4 regions of the Chimaeribacter sp. YP20170169 genome follow, and region 4 is predicted to be linked to each of the others. Evidence: predicted binding sites of a transcription regulator. Region 4 holds the regulator's gene; each other region holds the start of a gene.
What was found. The regulator LexA, encoded in region 4, represses DNA repair genes until DNA is damaged. The targets are predictions, from matches to a motif close to TNCTGTATGTACATACAGNA.

Region 1 (5,553 bases), 1.8 Mb from region 4:
CTCCACACCTCCTCGTTTGAGTTCTGTGAGAACGGCGCGAAGGCGGTCTCCTGGGAAGCGACCAAAAAGCGCGCCACCCCGGAGTTTTTCGCCGCGCACCCGGTGAAGGAGCTGTGGGAGCGCAATGACTTCAACCTGGAGAATGAGGGCCGTTTGACCCATCCGATGAAGTACCATGCCGAGAGCGACACCTATCAGGCCATCGAATGGGAGACCGCCTTCAGTGAGATTGGCGCGCTGATGCAGGGCTACGACGACCCGGACAGCGTGGAGTTCTACACCTCCGGCCGCGCCTCCAATGAGGCGGCGTTCCTCTACCAGCTGTTCGCACGCGAGTATGGCACCAACAACTTCCCCGACTGCTCGAACATGTGCCATGAGCCGACCAGCGTCGGCCTGCCAGTTTCGATTGGCGTCGGCAAGGGCACGGTGGAGCTAGAGGATTTCGACCACTGCGATCTGGTGCTGTGCATCGGCCACAACCCCGGCACCAACCACCCACGGATGCTCGGCACCCTGCGCGAGGTGGCGAAACGCGGCGGCACCATCATCGCCTTCAACCCGTTGCAGGAGCGCGGGCTGGAGCGCTTCACCTCACCGCAAAGCCCGCTGGAGATGCTGACCCTCAGCTCCACCCGCCTCTCCTCCACCTACTACAAGGTGCGGGTCGGCGGCGATGCGGCGATGGTCAAGGGGATCATGAAGTCCCTGCTGGCGCTGCATGACGAGGCACTGAGCAAGGGCGAACCGGGGGTGATTGATGAGGCATTCATCCGTGAGCACACCGAGGGCTTCGAGGCGTTGAAGGCGGATGTGCAGGCCACCGCTTGGGCTGACATTGAGCGCGTCTCCGGCCTGAGCCACAAGGACATCCTGCACGTCGCGCGGCTCTACGCCCGCGCCGAGCGCACCATCCTCTGCTACGGCATGGGCATCACCCAGCATCAATACGGCACTAAGAACGTGCAACAGCTGGCGAACCTGCTGCTGATGCGCGGCAACATCGGCAAAAAGGGCGCTGGCATCTGCCCGCTGCGCGGCCACTCCAACGTGCAGGGCGACCGCACGGTGGGCATCACCGAGATCCCTAATCAGGATCTGCTCGATGGCATCGAGCGCACCTTTGGCTTCAAGCCACCCACCAAGCATGGCCACGGCGCCATCGCCTCCATCCACGCCATGCGCGAGGGCAAGTCCAAGGCGCTGTTCTGCCTCGGCGGTAACCTGCCGGTGGCAATGCCCGACCCGGAAGTCTGCTTTGAGGCGATGCGCAAGCTCGATCTGGCGGTACATATGGCGACCAAACTCAACCGCTCCCACCTGGCGGTGGCCAAGCACACCTACCTGTTCCCGGTAATTGGCCGCACCGAGCGCGATACCCAGCGCTCCGGCGACCAGTCGGTGACGGTCGAGGACTCCATGTCGATGGTGCACGCCTCGCGCGGCTCGCTGGAGCCGGTTTCGCCGCACCTGCGCTCGGAACCCAATCTGGTGGCGGCGCTGGCGAAGGCTTCACTGCCCAACAGCGTGGTGCCGTGGGACAAGCTGGTGTCGGACTACCACTTTATCCGTGATGCCATCGAGTCAGTGTTCCCGGCCTTCAAGGATTACAACCAGCGCATCATGAAGCCCGGCGGTTTCCGGCTCTACAACGCCGCCTCGGAGCGCAAGTGGAACACCCCCTCCGGCAAGGCCAACTTTTTGGTGATGGAGGGGATCAACGAAGACCCACGCTCGGCGCAGGGGCATGAGCTGGTGCTGACCACCCTGCGCAGCCATGACCAGTACAACACCACGCTGTATGGCCTGAATGACCGCTACCGCGGCGTGACCGGCCGGCGTGACGTGCTGTTTATTAATGCGGATGAGGCGGAGAGCCGCCAGCTGCGGGTGGGCGACAAGGTGAACGTGATTGCGCTGGACGCCAACGGCCAGCCGTCGCCGGAGCGGCGCATGGATAACCTGACGGTGGTGGTGTATGACATGGCGCCCGGCTCGGTCGCCACCTACTACCCGGAGGGCAACGTGCTGGTGCCCCTCAACAGCCACGATGAGGAGAGCGGCATCCCGGCCTACAAAAACGTGCCAATCGCCCTTGAGCGCTGCGCCTGAGGCACGGCGCACATAGGCAGAGACGCAACGGGCGGCCCATGGGCCGCCCGTTTTTTCAGCGCAGGCCGCGCAACGTGTAGGTGACCACGCCGAACAGCTCCACTGAGTCCTCATCCTGTAGCACGATGCTGGGGAACGCCGGGTTCATCGGCTCCAGCCGCACCTGCGGATGCAGGCAGAGCCGCTTGACGGTGTACTCACCGGAGACTGCGGCGATCACGATGTCACCGTGGCGCGCCTCCAGGCTGCGGTCAACCACCAACAGCGATCCCTCGAAAATGCCGGCGTCCACCATCGACTCGCCCGTGGCGCGGACAAAATAGGTGGCGGCCGGGTGCGTCACGCACATCTCATTGAGATCGAGGCGTCGCGCAACGTAATCCTGGGCCGGGCTGGGGAAGCCCGCGGGCACGCTGTCCTGGAACAGCGGCGTCTCTGCCACCGGTGGTTCGGTCATGGCGCGATAAACGTCCATCACTTAACTCCATATATACTGGTTTTTTATACAGTATATGCATGACTTTAGCGCGAGGGAAAGGCTGGCAACCGTTTTTTTCGCCCAGCCTGTGCTGAATGCCGCGAAAATAGGCGGCATTTCGCCAAGCGAGACGGCAAACTACCCCTATCTCCCCCTGAAAGAAGAGGCACCGATGCTGCGCACCATGACCCCAACCGAGTTTGACCAGTGGGCAATCTATTTTGTCGCGGACTACGCCGAGGATCTGCAAGCCAACTATGGCTATGCGGCGGAGCGGGCGCAGGCAGAGGCGCGCCACGCCCTGACCAGCGTGCTGCCCCACGGCATCGCCACCGCGCACCAGCAGCTGCTGACGCTGGAGGAAGCCGGGGCGGTGGTCGGCTATCTCTGGTATCAGCAGAATGAGACCAACGCCTTTATCATGGACTTTATGGTGCTGCCGCACTGCCGTGGGCAGGGGCATGGCCGCCGGGCACTGGCAGAACTGGAGGCACACCTGCGGGCGGCGGGCGTGGCGGAGATGCGCCTGCGGGTGGCAGCAGACAACCCGCGTGCGCGCCACCTGTATGAGGCGTGCGACTTCCAGCTGACGGGCTATAACATGAGTAAACGGCTGTAAACACAGCCCTTGTTGCGTGCGGCAGCGCCAGTCCACCGGATTAAATCGGGGGAATTTTGTTTATTGCAGACTTTTGGAATTTATTTGTCATTACTTGTTGTCTTTTTTAAAGAAATGTCTGTAATGAGGAGTTCACAGCCCTTAAGGTATCGCTCATGTCTACCCCCTCAAGTCAGGATGAACAGCAACGCTTGCAGGCACTGAAAGAGCTGCAAATCCTTGACATGTCGCAAGACGAAATCCTTAACAAAATCACCAGCCTGACCTGCAAGCTGCTCGACATGCCCACCAGTCTGGTGACCCTGATCACCGCCGACCGGCAGTTGATCAAGGCCAAGACCAACTTCCCGTTGGATGAGACCGACAAAGAGGACGCCTTCTGCCTCCACACCCTGAACCATGACGGGGTACTGGTCTGCCCGGACACCCAACTCGACGCGCGTTTCCGCCACCTGCCGCTGGCGAATGCGGCCCAGCCGCTGCGCTTCTATGCGGGTGCGCCGCTGAATACCGCCAGTGGGGTCGCCATCGGCAGCCTGTGCGTGATTGACTACCAGCCGCGCGCGTTCACGCCGGCGCAGTGTCGCACGTTGCAGGAGATGGCGACGGTGGTGATGGCGCTGTTGCAGTCGCGCAGTGCTATCGGGCTGGTGGATGGGGTGACCTGCCTCCCCAACCGCCAGCGGCTGATTGAGGATCTGCGCGAGCTCAATGGCGCGCCAGCGCAGGGGGTGCTGATTCTGGTGGACTGCATCGAGATCACCTACGCCTACGAGATGGGGCGTTCGCTGGGCCTGCCGGTGCTGGAGCAGATGCTGCGTGACATTGGCCACTACCTGCGCAAGACGTTCGACTTCCGTGAAAAGCTCTACTGCGTCGCCACTGGCCGCTTTGCCCTGTGGGTGCCAGCCGCGCACCGGGAGGCAGTGCTGGAGACGCTGCTGCACTGCGTTGACACCATTCAGGGCGCGCTGACGCTGCCGGTGCCGATCCGGCTGGAGCCGCATATCGGCTACGTGGATTTCTCGCTGCCGGTGCAAGACCCGCAACGGGTGCTGCGGCAGGCGATGAGCGCGCTGCATGACGCCATCAACCAGTATGAGCGCGTGCTGCCCTACCAGAAGGAGACCGATCTGGCGCAGCGCATGGCCTTCCGCCTGCTGAGCGATCTGGTGGAGTGCCTTGACCGCGACACTGGCCTCTATCTGGTCTACCAGCCGAAATTTGATGTGCAGAGCGGCCAGGCGGTCGGGGCCGAGGCGTTGCTGCGCTGGCAGCACCCGGAGTTTGGCGCGCTCTCCCCGGCGCAGTTCGTGCCGCTGGCGGAGAACACCACCCTGATTCGCCCGCTGACCGAGTGGGTGATTGGTCAGGCGCTGCGGCAGATCCGCCAGTGGCGCGATTTGGGCATCACCCTGCCGGTGGCGGTCAACGTGGCGGTCAGCAACTTTGGCGAGCCGGACTTTGTCGAGCGGCTGCTGGCGCAACTGGCGCGCCACGACCTGACGCCGGCCGATCTGGAGCTGGAGTGTCTGGAGACGCAGAGGATCCTCGACTGCCCGGTGGCGCTGGCCTGTTTGTTCCGCCTGAAGTCCGAGGGCTTCGTGCTGGCGCTGGATGACTTTGGCAGCGGCCACAGCAACCTCACCTACCTAAAGAAGATCCCGGTCGAGGTGATCAAGCTGGATCAGTCGCTGATCCGGCCACTCGAACAGGATCCCAACAGCCGCCTGATTGTCGAGCAGACCATCAACATGCTGCATATGCTGCACTATGTGGTGGTGGCCGAGGGGGTGGAGAATGCCGCCACCCTCGCCTACCTGCGCGATTTCGGCTGCAATCTGGCGCAGGGCTTCCATCTGGCGCGGCCGATGCTGCCGGAGGCGCTGAGCGCCCTGCTGCTGCCCGCTGCCGCCTCCTGATCCTGTCAATTTGCGGCGGATTCCTACCGCCGCAGCGCGTGACATTGTCTATCCTTGAAGAAATTTTTCAGTAAGAGACAGGACGTTATGCACCCTTCAGACGACAAACAGCATCCCAAGGATCAGGTAGTAAAAAGCATGGCCTATCGGCAGGGCAAGCCGGTTGGTGAGGTGACCTCCGACAACATCAGCCAGATGCTGGCGGAGCCGGAGACCTTTATCTGGCTGGGGCTATGGCAGCCAGAGGATGACTACCTGCGCCACATCCAGCGCGAGTTCGGCCTGCACGATCTGGCGATTGAGGATGCGCTGACCGCCCACCAGCGGCCCAAGATTGAGCAGTATGGCGACACCTTCTTTATCGTGGTGCAGACCGCCCAGAAGATCCGCGAGCGGATTGAGTATGGCGAGACCCACATCTT
Region 2 (5,553 bases), 1.1 Mb from region 4:
GCAGCAGCGCGCCCATCGGGTCGCCAGCCATCTCGCCACACAGGCTCAGATCCAGCCCGGCGGCGTGGCTCTGGTCGGCGATCATCTTCAGCACCCGCAGCATCGAGGGGTGCAGGTTGTCATACAGCGCCGCCACCCGTGTGTTGTTGCGATCCACCGCCAGCAGGTACTGCGTCAGGTCGTTGGTGCCAACCGAGACAAAATCTACCCGGCCCGCCAGATGCGGGATCAGGAACACCATCGCTGGCACCTCAATCATCACGCCAAGGCGCACCGGCGGCAGGGCGTAGCCGAGCACCTCCTGCACCTCGCGTCCGGCGCGCTCAATCAGGCGTTTCGCCTCATCCAGCTCCTCGAGGCTGGTGACCATTGGCAGCAGGATGCCAAGGTTGCCGGTGGCGGCATTGGCGCGCAGCATCGCCCGCACCTGAATCAGGAAGATCTCCGGCTGGTCAAGGGTGACGCGGATGCCGCGCCAGCCAAGGCAGGGGTTCTCCTCGCTGATGGGCATGTAGGGCAGTTGCTTGTCCGCGCCGATGTCCAGCGTGCGCAGCGTCACTGGCCGCTGTGGGAAGATCTGTAACATCCCCTGGTACTGCGCCACCTGCTCCTCCTCGGAGGGGAAGCCGCCCTGGAGCATGAAGGGGATCTCGGTGCGGTAGAGGCCGATGCCATCCACCCGGCTGCCGAACAATTTTTCATGGTCGGCGCTCAGGCCAGCGTTCAGCAGGGTGTGGATGCGCTCGCCGCTCTGCAACTGCGCGGGCTGCTCTACGTCATCCTCGGCGCGCTGGCTCAGCTCCTGCTCCTCGCTGATCAGCCGCTGGTACTCCTGCACCAGCACCGGTTCCGGGTCAATCAGCAGCTCGCCGCGGTAGCCATCGACAATCAGCAGCCGCTGGTTGAGCAGCGAGGGCTGGATGTCCGCGCCCATTATCGTCGGCACGCCCATCGCCCGCACCAGAATGGCCGCGTGCGAGTTGGCCGCGCCGTCGCGCACCACCACGCCAGCGAGGCGATCGGCGGGCAGTTCGGCCAGCAGGGTGGCGGTCAGCTCGTCGGCCACCAGCACGAAACGCGCCGGCCACTCGACGTCGCCCTGCACGCTGTCATCAAGGTGGAACAGCAGCCGCTGGCCGAGGGCGCGCAGGTCACTGGCGCGCTCGCGCATGTAGGCGTCCTGCAAACTGGCGAACTGGGCGGCGAAGTGCTCCACCACCTTTTTCACCGCCCACTCCGCCACCGAGCCGCCATCCACCTCAAAGTAAAGTTCGCGCTTCAGGCGGGCGTCGTTGAGCAGGTGGGAGTAGAGGTCAAAGATCGCCGCGCTCTCTTTCTGCGCGCTGGCGGTGAAGCGCTTGCTGAAGCGGCGGAACTCGGCGCCCGCCTCCTCCAGCGCGCGCGTCAGGCGTTCGCGCTCGCGGGTACTGTCGAGGGAGGAGGCCATGTAGACCAGATCCAGCGAGGGCTGCGAACTGTCCTGCCAGCCGGTGCCAATGGCTACGCCCGGCGAGGCGGGCAGCGCCTTGACGCGCGTCTGGCGGAAGCGGCCAAACAGCACATTGAGCTGCGCCTGCGTCAGGAAGCCGGCCACCTGCGTCGCCAGCGTGACCATAAAGGACTCTTCGCTCTCGTCAAACTGGCGATGCTCGCGCTGCTGCACCACCAGCACGCCGAGCAGCTGGCGGCGATGGATGATCGGCACGCCAAGGAAGGCGCGGAAGCGCTCCTCTTTGACCTGCGGGATATATTTGAAACTGGGGTGGCTGTGGGCGTCAGCGAGGTTGATGGGTTCGGCCAGCCGGCCAACCAGCCCGACGATCCCTTCGTCAAAGGCCAGCGCCACCTGGCGGCCGCGCGGCTTTTTCAGGCCGCGCGTTGCCATCAGGTAGAAGCAGCGGCGATCGTTGTCTGCCAGATAGATGGAGCAGACTTCCGTGCTCATCGCCTGGCAGGTCTCATTCACCAGCAAATCCAGCGCCTCGTTCAGGCTGGTGGCTGCGGCGACCTTCTCAACAATTTCTCGCAAACGCGTGAGCATAATCTGCGTGACTTAACCTCTTTTACGACGGTAAGCGGGAGGTGAGCGAGGCGGGCTGAGCGCCTGCATCGGCATCACGGTAGTGGAAAACTCTTTCATCACGCGCCGGTAGACGTCACGTTTAAAGGAGACGACCTGGCGCACCGGATACCAGAAGCTGACCCAGCGCCAGCCGTCAAACTCCGGCGTGCTGCTGCGCTGCATATTGATATCCGCATCGTCGCACATGAGCTGCAAGAGAAACCATTTTTGCTTCTGGCCGATACATACCGGCTTTGTGTCCCAACGCACCAAACGTTTTGGCAATTTATAGCGCAACCAGTTGCGGGTTGAGGCCAGGATGCGGACATCCTTGCGGTTCAGTCCCACTTCTTCAAACAGTTCACGGTACATCGCCTGCTCGGCGGTCTCACCGGGGTTGATTCCCCCCTGGGGAAACTGCCAGGAGTGCTGACCGTAACGACGGGCCCATAATACCTGCCCCTGCCGATTACAGATTACGATACCAACATTCGGGCGGTAGCCATCATCATCGATCACCGGACTACCTCAAATAAGCGTAAATGCATATGTCTTGATTGTTTCACACTCCCAACAGGCGGTAAACCACTGCTTCACGGCCCGCCGCACGGAATAACATTGAGTTAACCCACAGCTTGCTGCCAAGTTATAAACATATACCCAGATCGAGGGGCCATTTTATTCACTTTTTCTGTGGATATCTTTGTGCAGAAGTGGCAAACCGGGTAAAATAGGGGCAGGCAGTGGATAAAAACCCCCATAGGAGCTATCGGCATATTCCTATTTAAAACAGCGCTATAACCCAATAACGCCGGGCTGGCTGGCAATGATAATGTGATCAATATCACCTTATGATGTTAATATGTCCAAATAGTGACCAATGTCGCTTTTATCCACAGATAACGCCAATTTATTGGGCATAAAAAGAGTAAAACCGGCAAAAACGCCTAGAGTCAAGGCTGTAAATGGAACCAGTTATGTGCTTTGCTCGCTCTTATCCAAAAAATCTGTGGATAACCTGGTGCAAGATCCGGTTTAAGGCAGTGATCAGGCGGTGAAAAAAAGCGGCCCGATTGAGAAATGCCTGCTAAGGGCCGGGAAAATCCCCAGACAAATCATGCTATTATTTCCAATGTGCCGCCACGTGCCTGACCTGCCAAAAAAGGGCGCGCGCGACTGTATGTTTTTCAACCAACCGTGAGTGACTACCATGAGCCTTTCGCCTCTGCCCCCGCCAAATGATTGTGAGGAACTGCTGCAACGCGCGCAGGCACTGGCTGGCCAGTCGCTGGGCGAGCTGGCGGCGCGGGCGGGCATCGCCATCCCGGCTAACCTCAAGCGCGACAAGGGGTGGGTCGGCATGTTGCTGGAGTTCTACCTCGGCGCGACGGCCGGCAGCAAGGCCGAGCGAGACTTCCCGGCGCTCGGCGTGGAGCTGAAAACCATCCCGATTGATGCCGCGGGCAAACCGCTGGAGACCACCTTCGTCTGCGTCGCGCCGCTGACCGGCAACAGCGGCATCAGCTGGGAGCGCAGCCACGTGCGCCACAAGCTGGCGCGGGTGCTCTGGGTGCCGGTGGAGGGCGAGCGCCAGTTGCCGCTGGCGGCGCGGCGCATCGGCGCACCACTGCTCTGGTCGCCCAGCCCGGAGGAGGAGGCGCAGTTGCGCTGCGACTGGGAGGAGCTGATGGACATGATTGTGCTGGGCAAGGTGGAGAGCATCACCGCCCGCCACGGCGAGGTGCTGCAACTGCGGCCCAAGGCGGCCAACAGCAAGGCGCTGACCGAGGCGATTGGCGATCGCGGCCAGCCGATCCTGACCCTGCCACGCGGCTTCTATCTGAAAAAACCCTTCACCGCCGCCCTGCTGGCGCGCCACTTCCTGCTGTAGTTCTTTCATTTTCCTGATTGAGGGCCGGACGGCAAAATTCGGATTTTTAGAGGTGATTTTACCTTGCTTTATATGGCAGTTTGCTACGCTTAAAACGTCCCCCTCTTCGTCGATTATCAAGGAAAACATCATGAAAACATGGGCTATCGCTGTATCGGCGCTGATCGTCGCGTGCACACTCACCGGGTGCGCCAGCGACTATGTGATTGCCACAAAAGATGGCAATATGATCCTGACCCAGGGTAAACCGGCAATTGACAAGGAAACTGGCCTCATCAGCTATACCGATGAGCAGGGCAACCAGCGCCAGATCAACGCCGATAACGTCAACCAAATGATTGAACGCTAACCCGTTACTCCTCCCTCCCGGCCAGTCAGCCTGCGCCGGGAGCGCGACCACCCGTGGCGCCCCGCTCCGCTTCCTCACCGGTATACAATCAGGCACCGCACTTGTGCGCGCAGAGAAAAACGTGTTAATGAGTCAATGACAAGCGATAACGTCGATAACGGCGCATTTTTCAGTCTCCATTCTCAACACTAAGGAAAACCGGCTATGCACTATCACCGTATCCCCCACAGTTCTTTGGAAGTGAGCGTACTGGGACTGGGCACCATGACGTTTGGTGAGCAGAACAGCGAAGCCGAGGCCCACCAGCAGCTGGACTATGCCCTCTCCGCCGGGATCAACTTGATTGACACCGCCGAGATGTACCCGGTGCCGCCGCGCCCAGAGACACAGGGCCTGACCGAGAGCTATATCGGCAGCTGGCTGAAGGCGCGCGGCTGCCGTGAGAAGGTGGTGCTGGCCAGCAAGGTCGCCGGGCCGTCACGCGGCAGCGACGCCGCCATCCGCCCGGATCAGGCGCTGGATCGCAAAAACATCCGCAATGCGCTGGACGCCAGCCTGAAGCGCCTGAACACCGACTACCTCGATCTCTACCAGCTACACTGGCCGCAGCGCCAGACCAACTGCTTCGGCAAGCTGAACTACCGCTATGAAGATGACAAACCGGCGGTGACGCTGCTGGAGACGCTGGAGGCGCTGAATGAGCAGGTGCGCGCGGGCAAGATCCGCTACATCGGTGTCTCCAACGAGACGCCGTGGGGGGTAATGCGCTACCTGCAACTGGCGGAGAAGCATGACCTGCCGCGCATCGTCTCGATCCAGAACCCCTACAGCCTACTGAACCGCAGCTTTGAGGTGGGGTTGGCGGAGATCAGCCACCATGAGGGCGTGGAGCTGCTGGCCTACTCCAGCTTGGCGTTCGGCACGCTGAGCGGCAAGTACCTGAATGGCGCGAAGCCAGCTGGCGCGCGCAATACGTTGTTCAGCCGCTTCACCCGTTACAGCGGTGAGCACACCGAGCAGGCGATCGCCGAGTATGTGGCGCTGGCCAAACACCACGGCCTCGATCCGAGCCAGATGGCGCTGGCCTTCGTGCGCCAGCAGCCGTTCGTCGCCAGCACGCTGCTGGGCGCGACCAACCTGGAGCAGCTGAAGACCAACATCGACAGCCAGGATCTGGTGCTGGATGAGGAGGTGTTGCAGGCGCTGGAGGCGATCCACCGCCACTTCACTTTCCCGGCTCCCTAAGGCCAA
Region 3 (5,553 bases), 520 kb from region 4:
CTGCCACAGGAGACTCACTGTGTCTGAACTGTCGCAACTCTCGCCACAACCGCTGTGGGACATCTTTGCCCGCATCTGCGCCATCCCGCACCCCTCATTCCACGAAGAGGCGCTGGCGCAGGACATCATGGCCTGGGCCAACGAGAAAGGGATCCATGCGGAGCGCGATCAGGTAGGCAACATCCTGCTGCGCAAACCGGCCAAGCCGGGCATGGAAGACCGCAAGCCGGTCGTGTTGCAGGCGCACCTGGACATGGTGCCGCAGAAGAACAATGACACCGTGCATGACTTCACCAAAGACCCGATCCAGCCCTACGTGGATGGCGAGTGGGTCAAAGCGCGCGGCACCACGCTGGGCGCGGACAACGGCATCGGCATGGCCTCAGCGCTGGCGGTGCTGGCGGATGAGGGCGTGGCGCACGGCCCGCTGGAAGTGCTGCTGACCATGACCGAGGAGACCGGCATGGATGGCGCGTTTGGCCTCCAGCCGAACTGGTTGCAGGGCGAGATCCTGATCAACACCGACTCCGAGGAGGAGGGTGAGATCTACATGGGTTGCGCCGGTGGCATTGACTTCACCACCACCCTGACGCTGCAACGCGAGGCGCTGGCCAGCGGCTACAGCGTGCTGAAGCTGGCGATCAAGGGGCTGAAGGGCGGCCACTCTGGCGCGGATATCCACCACGGCCTCGGCAACGCCAACAAGCTGCTGGCGCGCTTCCTGTTTGAGCACGCCGCGGCGCTCGGCCTGCGTGTGCTCGACCTGAACGGCGGCACCCTGCGCAACGCCATCCCGCGTGAAGCCTTCGCCACCCTGGCGGTGCCGGCGGTCAACGTGGATGCGCTGAAATCGCTGGTGAGCGAGTATCAGGCGACGCTGCAAAATGAACTGTCAGCGAAAGAGAAGAAGCTGGTGGTGCAGCTGGAAGAGAGCGAGAGCAGCGCGCTGGCGCTGGACAAAGCGAGCCAGGAGCGTCTGCTGGCGCTGCTGAACGCCACACCGAACGGCGTGATCCGCATGAGCGACGCGGTGCCGGGCGTGGTTGAGACCTCGCTGAACCTCGGCGTGGTGACCATGAACGCTGACGAAGTGGTGGTGAATTGCCTGATCCGTTCGCTGATCGACAGCGGCAAGGATGATGTGGTCGGCATCCTGACCGCGCTCGGCCAGCTGGCTGGGGCCACCACCGCGCCGAAGGGCGGCTACCCTGGCTGGCAGCCAGACCCGCACTCGCCAGTGATGCAACTGGTGCGTGAGACCTACCACTCGCTGTTTGGCAAAACGCCGAACATCCAGGTGATCCACGCGGGCCTCGAGTGCGGCCTGTTCAAGAAGCCTTACCCGGAGATGGACATGGTCTCCATCGGGCCGACCATCACTGGCCCGCACTCCCCGGATGAGCAGGTGCACATCGGCAGCGTCGGCCTCTACTGGCAGCTGCTGACCGCCCTGCTGAAGGCGATTCCGGCGAAGGCGTAACGTCCCCCCTCCCCTCAGGCGAAGCTGCGGCTTCGCCTTTTTTTTGCCCTAGCCGCCCTCGTCCCACGGCAGTAGCAGTTGCCGCTCCAGTTGCGGATCCAGCAGCGTCACATGCAGCCCCACCAGCCGCACCCCGCGCCCGGCGCGCCGCTGCTCCCACGCCTGCTGCGCCACCGAGAGCAGATCCGGCAAATTCAGCGACGGCCAGACGTGCTCCTGCGTGGTCTGCTGGAAGTCGTGGAACTTCAGCTTCACCCCCTGGCGCGCAATCTGCAAATCGGGCCGTACCCGCCGCAGCCGCGTCTCCAGCTCCGGGTAGAGCCGCTCGCGGATCAGCGCCTCGCACGCCTCCCACTGGTGGATATCATTCGCCAGCGTGGTTTCGACCCCCACCGACTTGCGCAGGCGATCGGCGGAGACGTCGCGCTCATCAATGCCGTGGCTGCGCTCCCACAGCGCGTGGCCAAATTTGCCAAAGCGCTTGAGCAGCTCCGCCAGGTCATAGCGCTGCACGTCGGCGCAGGTCACCAGCCCCAGCTCCTCCAGCTTCGCCGCCGTCACCTTGCCGACGCCGGGGATCTTCTTGAGCGGCAGCGTCTGCAAAAAGGTCGCCACCCCGGCTGGCGGAATGACGTACTGGCCGTTGGGCTTGTTGAGGTCAGAGGCGATTTTAGCCAGAAACTTCACCGGCGCGATGCCAGCGGAGGCGGTGAGTTGCAGCTCCTGCTCGATGGACTGGCGGATCTCCTGGGCAATCAGGGTGGCCGAGCCACGGCACTGCGGGGAGTCAGTGACGTCCAGATAGGCCTCATCCAAGGAGAGCGGCTCAATCAGCGGCGTGTAGCGGGCGAAGATGCCACGGATATGCTCGGAGGTCTCCTTGTAGACCGCCATCCGGCCCGGCACCACTTTCAGGTGCGGGCAGAGTTTCAGCGCCATCGCAGTGGACATCGCGCTGTGCACGCCATATTTGCGCGCCGGGTAGTTGGCAGTGCTGATTACCCCACGCCGGTCAGAGCTGCCGCCGATGGCGATCGGGATGTCGCGCAGGCTCGGGTCGTCACGCATCTCAACCGCCGCGTAGAAGCAGTCCATATCGACATGAATGATTTTGCGCATAATCCCTCCCTGTATAAGTATACAGGCGCAGGCAGCCCCGGCTCAACCCATCGGCCGAAAAGCATGGATGCGATGGATGATTTGGGTAAAGCCCATTGCTGTCATATATATGTCATTGAAAAACGGTAGATTATTTGGCTTTTATTGCCAAGGCGTGGCGTAATCATGGCGGCGCGCCCGGCAACCGGGCGCTTCCCTCTACTTAAGGATGAAGGACAGGATCATGACCACACCCAAACTCATGTTGTTGGCCGCCTCACTGTTAATTGGCGCGTCTGTCGCTGGCGCGGCGGACGCCCCACCGGCACAAGGCCAGCGGCCCCAGTTGATCGCCCACCGCGGCGGCACCGGCGACGCGCCGGAAAACACCTTTGCCGCCATTGATCTGGCACGGAAAAATGGCGCGGAGGCCATCTGGATCACGGTGCAACTCGCCAAGGATGGGGTGCCGGTGCTCTACCGTCCCTCCGATCTCAGTGCCCTGACCCCGGCCAGTGGCCCGGTTTCGGCGCACACGGCGGCGGAGCTGGCGCAGGTGGACGCCGGTTGGGCCTTTGGCAAGGGCGAAACGCACCCGTGGCGCGGCAAGGGGGTGGGCATCCCGACGCTGGCGGCCACCCTGTTCCGCTACCCGGATCTCTTCTTCTATATTGACCTCAAATCCCCGGACGCTGAGCCGGCCGCGCTGGCTGGCGCACTGGCGGCGGTGCTGCATGAGAGCAACAGCCTGACGCGCACCCGCGTCTACAGCACTGACAGCCGCTATCTGGCCGCCCTGCCGCCAGAGGTGGCGCGCTTTGCGAGCCGCGACCTGACGCGCACCGTGCTGGCGAACGTCACGATGGCGCACCAGTGCACCCTACCGGCCACGCCAGCGGACGAGCGCTGGTATGGGCTGGAGCTGAAACGCAAGGTCGAGGTGGTGGAGAAGTACACCCTTGGCGAGGCGCGCTCCGCTTCTACGCTGGTCTGGGACAACGAGGCGATGGCGTGCTTCCGCCGTCAGGGCGCGGCGCACATCATCCTGTTTGGCGTCAATACGCCGGAGGAGTACCAGCAGGCGCAGGCGCTCGGTGCGGATGGCGTACTGGTTGACTCGCCTGCCACCCTCGCGCCCCGCACCTGACTTTTTGCTATTGCTGTTATTTTGAGCGGCCACCACTCGGTGGCCGCGCTATTTTTCTATTAATCGCGATCGGCCACAAAAATAGTATTTATGCCCCATTGCTAATTATTTAATCACCATTAAGATGGGGCTGCCTCCCACATTGGGTCAGGCAGTGCCAATGCCGGGGCGTTCGCCTTCGGCAGTTCAACATTTATAAAGCAGGAATGATAATGGGCAAAATCGCGCTGATGCTTGCGATGTTTCTCTGTTTGCCTTGGGTCACCCCCAGCTCCGCCAGTGAGTTGGTGCCCGTTAAGCAAAATATTAAACAGCAATTATTGGGTACACCGGTCTATATTCAAATTTTCAAAGAGGAGCGCCTGCTGGAGTTATACGGCAAGATGGGCAATGAGTACCGTCTGCTGGGCGCCTATCGCATCTGTAATTTCTCGGGTGGGCTGGGGCCGAAACGGCGTGAAGGGGATTTCAAAAGCCCGGAGGGGTTCTACAGCGTTGACATCCGCCACCTGAAGCCAGACAGCCGTTTCTATCGCGCCATCAATATTGGCTACCCGAACGCCTATGACCGGGCGCAGGGCTACTCTGGTAACTACTTGATGATCCACGGCGATTGCCGTTCGATTGGCTGCTACGCGATGACCAACGCCTACATGGATGAGATCTTCACCTATGTCCAGGCCGCGCTGCACTATGGCCAGGTGAAGGTGGATATCGCCATCTACCCGTTCCGCATGACGGACGCCAACCTGCAACGCCACCGCTTCTCCACCTACTACAACTTCTGGCGCGGCCTGCAACCGGGCTACCGCTACTTCAACGAGAAGCACCTGCCGCCGACCATCACGGTCGATAATGGTCAGTACGTGGTGCACCCGGCGATTATCGGCACGCAGAACATCTCAGAGTATGCGTTCACCGAGACAAAATAGCGCGAACTCACCTGGCGCAATCTTGTGCCAGGTTTCGTTGCCGGTCAGCGGCTGGGTGGCGATCACCGTCACCACATCATTTGGCGTGGTCTGCTGCTGAAAATCGATCTCCACATCCTGATCCAGCAACGTCGCCTTGCCAAAGGGCGCGCGGCGCGTGATCCAGTGCAGGTTGGTGGAGCAGTAGGCCATCACGAAGCGCCCATCCGACAGCAGCATATTGAACACCCCCTTCTGCCGTAGCTGATCCGCCAGCGTCGCGATATAGCGGAACACTGCGGGCCAGTTGCCGGGGGTGCGCGGGTAGCGCTGCGTCAGTTGGTGCAGCAGCCAGCAGAAGGCGTGCTCGCTGTCCGTCTGGCCAATCGGCCGCAGCGTCCCGCTCTCCAGCTGGCGATGCCCCTTGAGCTGGCCGTTGTGGGCGAACGTCCAGTTGCGCCCCCACAGCTCACGGGTGAAGGGGTGGGTATTCTCCAGCGCCACCTCGCCCCGGTTGGCCTGACGGATGTGGGAGACCACGGCGCAGGATTTGATCGGGTACTCCTGCACCAGTCGGGCAATCGGGGAGTTGTAGCTCGGCTGCGGATCCTTGAAGGTACGGCAGCCCAGCCCCTCATAAAAGGTGATGCCCCAGCCATCCTTGTGCGGGCCAGTGCGGCCGCCGCGCTGCACCAGCCCGGTAAAGCTGAAGCAGATATCCGTGGGCACATTGGCACTCATCCCGAGCAGTTCACACATCGCCTCTCCTCCCCTGCGTTGGCCTGTTAGCCGCGCACCATCTCTTTCTCAATCAACTGGATCAGGATGTGGATCACCTTGATGTGGATCTCCTGAATGCGGTCGGCATAGCCAAAGTGCGGCACGCGGATCTCGACATCGGCGCTGCCGGCCATCTG
Region 4 (5,553 bases):
ATCACTCAGCGTCGCCAGCACCGTCGGCAGCTCCTCTTTGGTGATGTGCAGGAACAGCTCGGCCTTCAGCATCGGGTAGATGAGGTCAATCTGGCGCAGCAGCTCCGCGTGGCTGACGCGGCGGTGGTGCATCACGATGCTGGCAATCAGCGACGGCAGCACCAGCAGGTGGTGGATGTTGTTGCGGTAGTAGGTCATCAGCACCGCCTGCTCACGCGGCAGGATGATGATGTCACCGATGTTGTCCTTCTCCACCTCGAACTTGTTCATGTTCAGGGCGTGATCCAGCAGGCCAGCTGGCGTCTGGTCAGGCACTGTCACGTCGCCAGCGTAGGGCACGTTGCGCAGCAGTTGCAGGTAGCAGTCGAGCTGCTCCAGCAGTTGTTCACGGGTCAACGAGCGCTGGCGCGAGGCGAGCAGGGCGGTGGAGCAGAGGTTCATGGCATTGGCCGCGGCGGCATTGTTGATGCGCACCATGATCTTGTCCGCCAGATCCTGCACCGTCGGCGTCAGCCAGCTTGGGCGCTGCGCTTCGATCGGATCGATGGCGTCACGCCAGGCCGGCACGTGCTGGTTAAGGTAGCTGGTGAGGTGCAGCGGCTCGCCGAAGTTCACATAGCCCTCGCCGAGGTTACGCAGCTTGCGCAGCCCGCGCAGCATCTGCAAAAAGCCCTCTTTCTCTTTGGTCGCGCCACGCAGCTCCTTGGCGTAGGTGCCCACCTCCATCACATGCTCATAGCCGATGTAGATCGGCACGAGGGTGATCGGGCGGGTGCCGCCGCGCAGCATCGCCTGAATGGTCATCGCCAGCGTGCCGGTTTTCGGCTCCAGCAGGCGGCCAGTGCGCGAGCGCCCGCCCTCGACGAAGTACTCCACCGAATAGCCGCGCGTAAAGAGTTCGCCCAGATACTCACGGAACACCGTGGAGTAGAGCTTGTTGCCCTTGAAGGTGCGGCGGATGAAGAACGCGCCCAGTCGGCGGAAGATCGGGCCGGCTGGCCAGAAGTTCAGGTTGATGCCAGCCGCGATGTGCGGCGGCACCAGCCCCTGATGGTAGAGCACGTAGGAGAGCAGCAGGTAGTCCATGTGGCTGCGGTGGCAGGGCACGTAGACGATCTCCTGTCCATCCTGCGCCAGCTGGCGCACGCGATCGGCGTTGCTGACGTTGATGCCTTGGTAGAGGCGGTTCCACGTCCAGCTCAGGATACGGTCGGAGAGGCGCACCGTCTCGTAGGAGAAGTCCGCGGCAATCTCCTCCATCAGGGCGATGGCGTTCTGCCGCGCCTTGTCATGGGAGATCTTCTTGCTGCGCGCCTCATCTTCCACTGCCTTCTCAATCGCCTTGGAGGCCAGCAGCTTGTTGAACAGATCCTGACGGGCTGGCAGGCGCGGGCCAACGGCGGCCAGCCGCTGGCGGGCGAAGTGCATCCGCGCGACGCGCGCCAGCTTCTGCGCGATGGTCTTGTCGGTGCCGTGCTCGGTCGCCATGTAGCGCAGGGAGACGGTATTGGAGAAGCGCACAAAGCTGTCGCGCCCCAGCCACACCACGGCGAAAAACTTCTGGATGCCGTTGAGCAGCCGCAGGTGCGGCATCATCTGGCCATCCCCCTCGCGGCCCGGCGAGCGGCCGAACATCACCGAAACTGGCAGCATCTGGATGTCGAGCTGTGGGTTGTTGCGGTGCAGGTCGAGGTAGTCGTGGAACAGCTTGACCGACTCCTCCTGTGGGGTGTAATAGCGGAAGAAGCGTGGCCCCTGGCCGATGAACACATGGCTCGGCAGGTGGTGGCCGTCAATCTCCAGCGGAATTAATGGATCGGGCAGGTTCTGCGCCAGGCACTGCCGCCGCAGGGTCAGAAGGTCTGCCTTCGAATCATAGGGTAAAACGTAAAGTACCGGCCGGGTCGGATCCAGGCGGAGTTCCGTCACCGGATCGGCAGGTATCACCTTGCTTCTTACCAGCAATTTGAGCGGTAAGTTCAAAAGGGAGTAGTAAAGTTTGCGCCAACCTGACATAAAAATGTAAAGCCTCATATAAGCGATGCGCCGCAAGGATATCAGAAAGCCGGTTTGATATCTTTCGTCCCGAGTGGATGAATAGCCGCTAAAATATTGTTAATTCATCTTAAGGTGCAGAGCGTATGGCAAATCAAACAACCGGGTTAGTCCGTATCTATAAAGCGGCCGGTTATTCAGTAAAAGGACTGCTGGCAGCCTGGAAAAATGAGGCTGCGTTCCGACAAGAGGCCATGTTGGCCATCCCGGCCATCATCCTGGCGTTCTGGCTGGATGTGACCACCGTTGAGCGCATCCTGATGGTCGGGGCCATCGTGCTGGTGATGATCATTGAGATTATCAACAGCGCGATCGAGGCCATTGTCGACAGAATCGGGCCGGAGTTGCATCCGCTCTCGGGCCGCGCCAAGGATCTTGGCTCGGCGGCCGTTGCGTTGGCTATCATACTGACACTTTTCGTCTGGGCAATGGTGCTGCTGCCCCATTTGTCATAACTTGCGAAGATTTACGCAAAAGCGCACGGTAAACAGTGCAAAATGCACCAGAACCGGGGATTTTTCGCCTGTCAGGTTTTCAACTGCGCCGTAGCTGTATATACTCCCAGCAAGACTGTATAAACAACCAGGGGGCGGGATGAAAGCACTTACCACCAGACAGCAAGAGGTCTATGACCTCATTCGCGACCACATTTCCCAGACCGGCATGCCGCCGACGCGTGCCGAGATTGCGCAGCGCCTGGGTTTCCGCTCGCCTAACGCGGCAGAAGAGCACCTGAAGGCGCTGGCGCGCAAGGGTGTGATTGAGATTGTCTCCGGCGCCTCACGCGGCATCCGCCTGCTGATGGAAGAGGAGAACGGCCTGCCGCTGATTGGCCGCGTCGCCGCCGGCGAGCCGCTGCTGGCCCAGCAGCACATTGAGAGCCACTACCAGGTTGACCCGGCGATGTTCAAGCCGAGCGCCGACTTCCTGCTGCGCGTCAGCGGCATGTCGATGAAAGATATCGGCATTCTGGATGGCGACCTGCTGGCGGTGCACAAGACCCAGGATGCGCGCAACGGCCAGGTCGTGGTGGCGCGCATTGATGATGAAGTCACCGTCAAGCGCCTGAAAAAGCAGGGCAACATTGTGCACCTGCTGCCGGAAAACAAAGAGTTCACCCCGATCGTGGTTGACCTGCGCGAGCAGACCTTCTCTATTGAAGGGCTGGCCGTCGGCGTCATTCGCAACGGCGACTGGAGCTAACGGCATAGGGCGCAGTGCAGGAAGCGGCTGCGCCAGCCGGATACAGTCCTGAACTCCTGATAACGCCCCCTCGTGGGGCGTTGTCGTTTCTTCTCCCTGCCCGTGAGCGAACTGATGCCACTGATTGCCGCCCTACGGTTCGGCGAGACCGACCGCCAGCTCTGGCGTTTGGCGCTGCCGATGATCTTCTCCAACGTCACCGTCCCGCTGCTGGGGCTGGTGGACACCGCCGTCATCGGCCACCTCGACAGTCCAGACTACCTCGGCGGCGTCGCGGTTGGCGCGATGGCGACCAGCTTCCTGTTTATGCTGCTGCTGTTCCTGCGCATGAGCACCACCGGCATGACGGCGCAGGCGTTCGGCGCCCGCGATCCGGCGCGGCTGGCGCGGGCCTTTATACAGCCGCTGCTGCTGTCGGTTGCCGCAGGCCTGCTGATTTTGCTGTTCCGCCACCCGCTGATTGAACTGGCGCTGGGGCTGGTGGGCGGCCATGCCGCGGTGCTGGAGCAGGCGCGGCTGTTCCTTGAGATCCGCTGGCTCAGCGCGCCCGCCTCACTGGCGAATCTGGTGATCCTCGGCTGGCTGCTGGGGGTACAGCATGTGCGCGCACCGGTGCTGCTGCTGGTGATAGGCAACCTGCTGAACATTGTGCTCGACCTGTGGCTGGTGATGGGGCTGCACTGGGGCGTGCAGGGCGCGGCGTGGGCAACCGTCCTGTCGGAGTACGCCACCCTGCTGCTCGGGCTGTGGCTGGCAGCGCGCGTCATGCGGCGGCGCGGCATCAGCCGGGCAATGCTGGCACAGGGCTGGCGCGGCGATCTGCGGCGGCTGCTGGCGCTTAACCGCGACATCATGCTGCGCTCGCTGCTGCTGCAACTCTGTTTCGCCTCACTGACCATTCTGGGCGCGCGGCTGGGCAGTGAGACGGTGGCGGTTAACGCCCTGTTGATGAACCTGCTGACCTTTACCGCCTATGCGTTGGATGGCTTTGCCTACGCGGTGGAGGCGCACTCGGGGGAGGCGTATGGCGCGCGCAACCGCGGGCAGTTGCAGGCGGTGTGGCATGCCGCCTGCCGGCAGGCCGGGCTGGTGGCGCTGGCGTTCGCGGCGCTCTATGCGCTGTTTGGGACACAGATTGTCGCGGCGCTCACCTCGCTACCGGCGCTACATGCGCTGGCGCAGCACTATCTGGGCTGGCAGGTGCTGCTGCCGCTGGTGGGCGTCTGGTGCTACCTGTTGGATGGCATGTTTATCGGGGCGACGCGTGGCCGTGAGATGCGTAACAGCATGGCGGTGGCCGCCGCAGGCTATGGCTTGACCCTGTTAACGCTGCCCTGGCTGGGCAACCATGCGCTGTGGCTGGCGCTGACGGTGTTCCTGGCCCTGCGAGGCCTAGCGCTGGGCTGGATTTGGCGTCGCCACTGGCAACAGGATAGCTGGTTCCCGGCAGGCGCCTGACGCGCCGTCGGGGCTGGCGGGCGGACATTCGTTGTTACATCTGCTAAGCGTTATTATCACTTCACGTTACCGCCTGTTTTCCCGCTCTTTTTATGCGCCCCTGCGCCCGGTCGTGCCCGTTTTTCAGGTTAATCTGACTACAAAAGCGGGCAAATTCCGCATGACCCACTACAATTATTCATACGGCAGGCGCTGATGGCGCTACCCGAGCGGTAGCCCCGGAGCCGGGCATAATGCAGAGGATGTCGTTCTTATGCCCCGCAGGCTCCGTCCCTGCCTCAATGATCACACCGGCTATGGAGATGCCTCCATCAGCCTCATCTGAACCAAGGTTAGGTAAGGAGATTATGATGAATAACGATCAAGTAGGCGGTAACTGGAAACAGTTTAAAGGCAAAGTTAAAGAACAATGGGGCAAGCTGACTGATGATGATATGACCACCATCGAAGGCAAACGCGAACAGCTTGTCGGCAAAATCCAGGAGCGCTACGGCTACGAGAAAGACGCAGCCGAGAAAGAGGTGAAAACCTGGGAAGACAGCAACAAATACAAATGGTAACCCCGGCCATTTGAGAGGTTCCGGCTTACCGGCCTCATGGGTGATGCCACTCACCCCAGGTAAGCCGGCATTAAGAATCCAGGGCTCTTCCGCTGCTCCTACCCGATAAGCGAAGGTACGGATGATGCGGCACAAGGATGTGCCCTTTCTTATTTCCCCACCCTCTTAACGCTTCTTCACCACGATGCTATGGTCGTGGCCGCAGGCGTGCTTATCCTCACAGCTCTCCACTTCACGGCACGGCGTACAGAGACCGTGGGCCTCCACCACACTGTGG

Region 1: the regulator LexA is predicted to act here: its motif matches at 2,604-2,623, upstream of umuD (translesion error-prone DNA polymerase V autoproteolytic subunit).
Region 2: the regulator LexA is predicted to act here: its motif matches at 3,237-3,256, upstream of mutH (DNA mismatch repair endonuclease MutH).
Region 3: the regulator LexA is predicted to act here: its motif matches at 2,607-2,626, upstream of dinB (DNA polymerase IV).

What each region holds. Positions count from the first base shown of each region.
Region 1 covers NZ_CP176824.1:1,447,390-1,452,942, reverse strand. The annotation lists gene ACK3SD_RS06405 (FdhF/YdeP family oxidoreductase) at 1-2,112, shown strand, start outside; gene umuD (translesion error-prone DNA polymerase V autoproteolytic subunit) at 2,168-2,587, opposite strand; gene ACK3SD_RS06395 (N-acetyltransferase family protein) at 2,763-3,209, shown strand; gene ACK3SD_RS06390 (sensor domain-containing diguanylate cyclase) at 3,365-5,131, shown strand; gene ACK3SD_RS06385 (magnesium and cobalt transport protein CorA) at 5,219-5,553, shown strand, end outside.
Region 2 covers NZ_CP176824.1:742,185-747,737, reverse strand. The annotation lists gene ptsP (phosphoenolpyruvate--protein phosphotransferase) at 1-2,041, opposite strand, end outside; gene rppH (RNA pyrophosphohydrolase) at 2,054-2,581, opposite strand; gene mutH (DNA mismatch repair endonuclease MutH) at 3,273-3,953, shown strand; gene ACK3SD_RS03370 (YgdI/YgdR family lipoprotein) at 4,084-4,302, shown strand; gene ACK3SD_RS03365 (NADP(H)-dependent aldo-keto reductase) at 4,507-5,547, shown strand.
Region 3 covers NZ_CP176824.1:2,995,545-3,001,097, forward strand. The annotation lists gene pepD (beta-Ala-His dipeptidase) at 20-1,480, shown strand; gene dinB (DNA polymerase IV) at 1,529-2,599, opposite strand; gene ACK3SD_RS13710 (glycerophosphodiester phosphodiesterase family protein) at 2,823-3,725, shown strand; gene dpaA (peptidoglycan meso-diaminopimelic acid protein amidase) at 3,938-4,657, shown strand; gene ACK3SD_RS13720 (class II glutamine amidotransferase) at 4,628-5,395, opposite strand; gene lpcA (D-sedoheptulose 7-phosphate isomerase) at 5,422-5,553, opposite strand, start outside.
Region 4 covers NZ_CP176824.1:3,516,872-3,522,424, reverse strand. The annotation lists gene plsB (glycerol-3-phosphate 1-O-acyltransferase PlsB) at 1-2,016, opposite strand, end outside; gene ACK3SD_RS16045 (diacylglycerol kinase) at 2,142-2,510, shown strand; gene lexA (transcriptional repressor LexA) at 2,650-3,258, shown strand; gene dinF (MATE family efflux transporter DinF) at 3,373-4,716, shown strand; gene ACK3SD_RS16030 (CsbD family protein) at 5,067-5,276, shown strand; gene zur (zinc uptake transcriptional repressor Zur) at 5,442-5,553, opposite strand, start outside.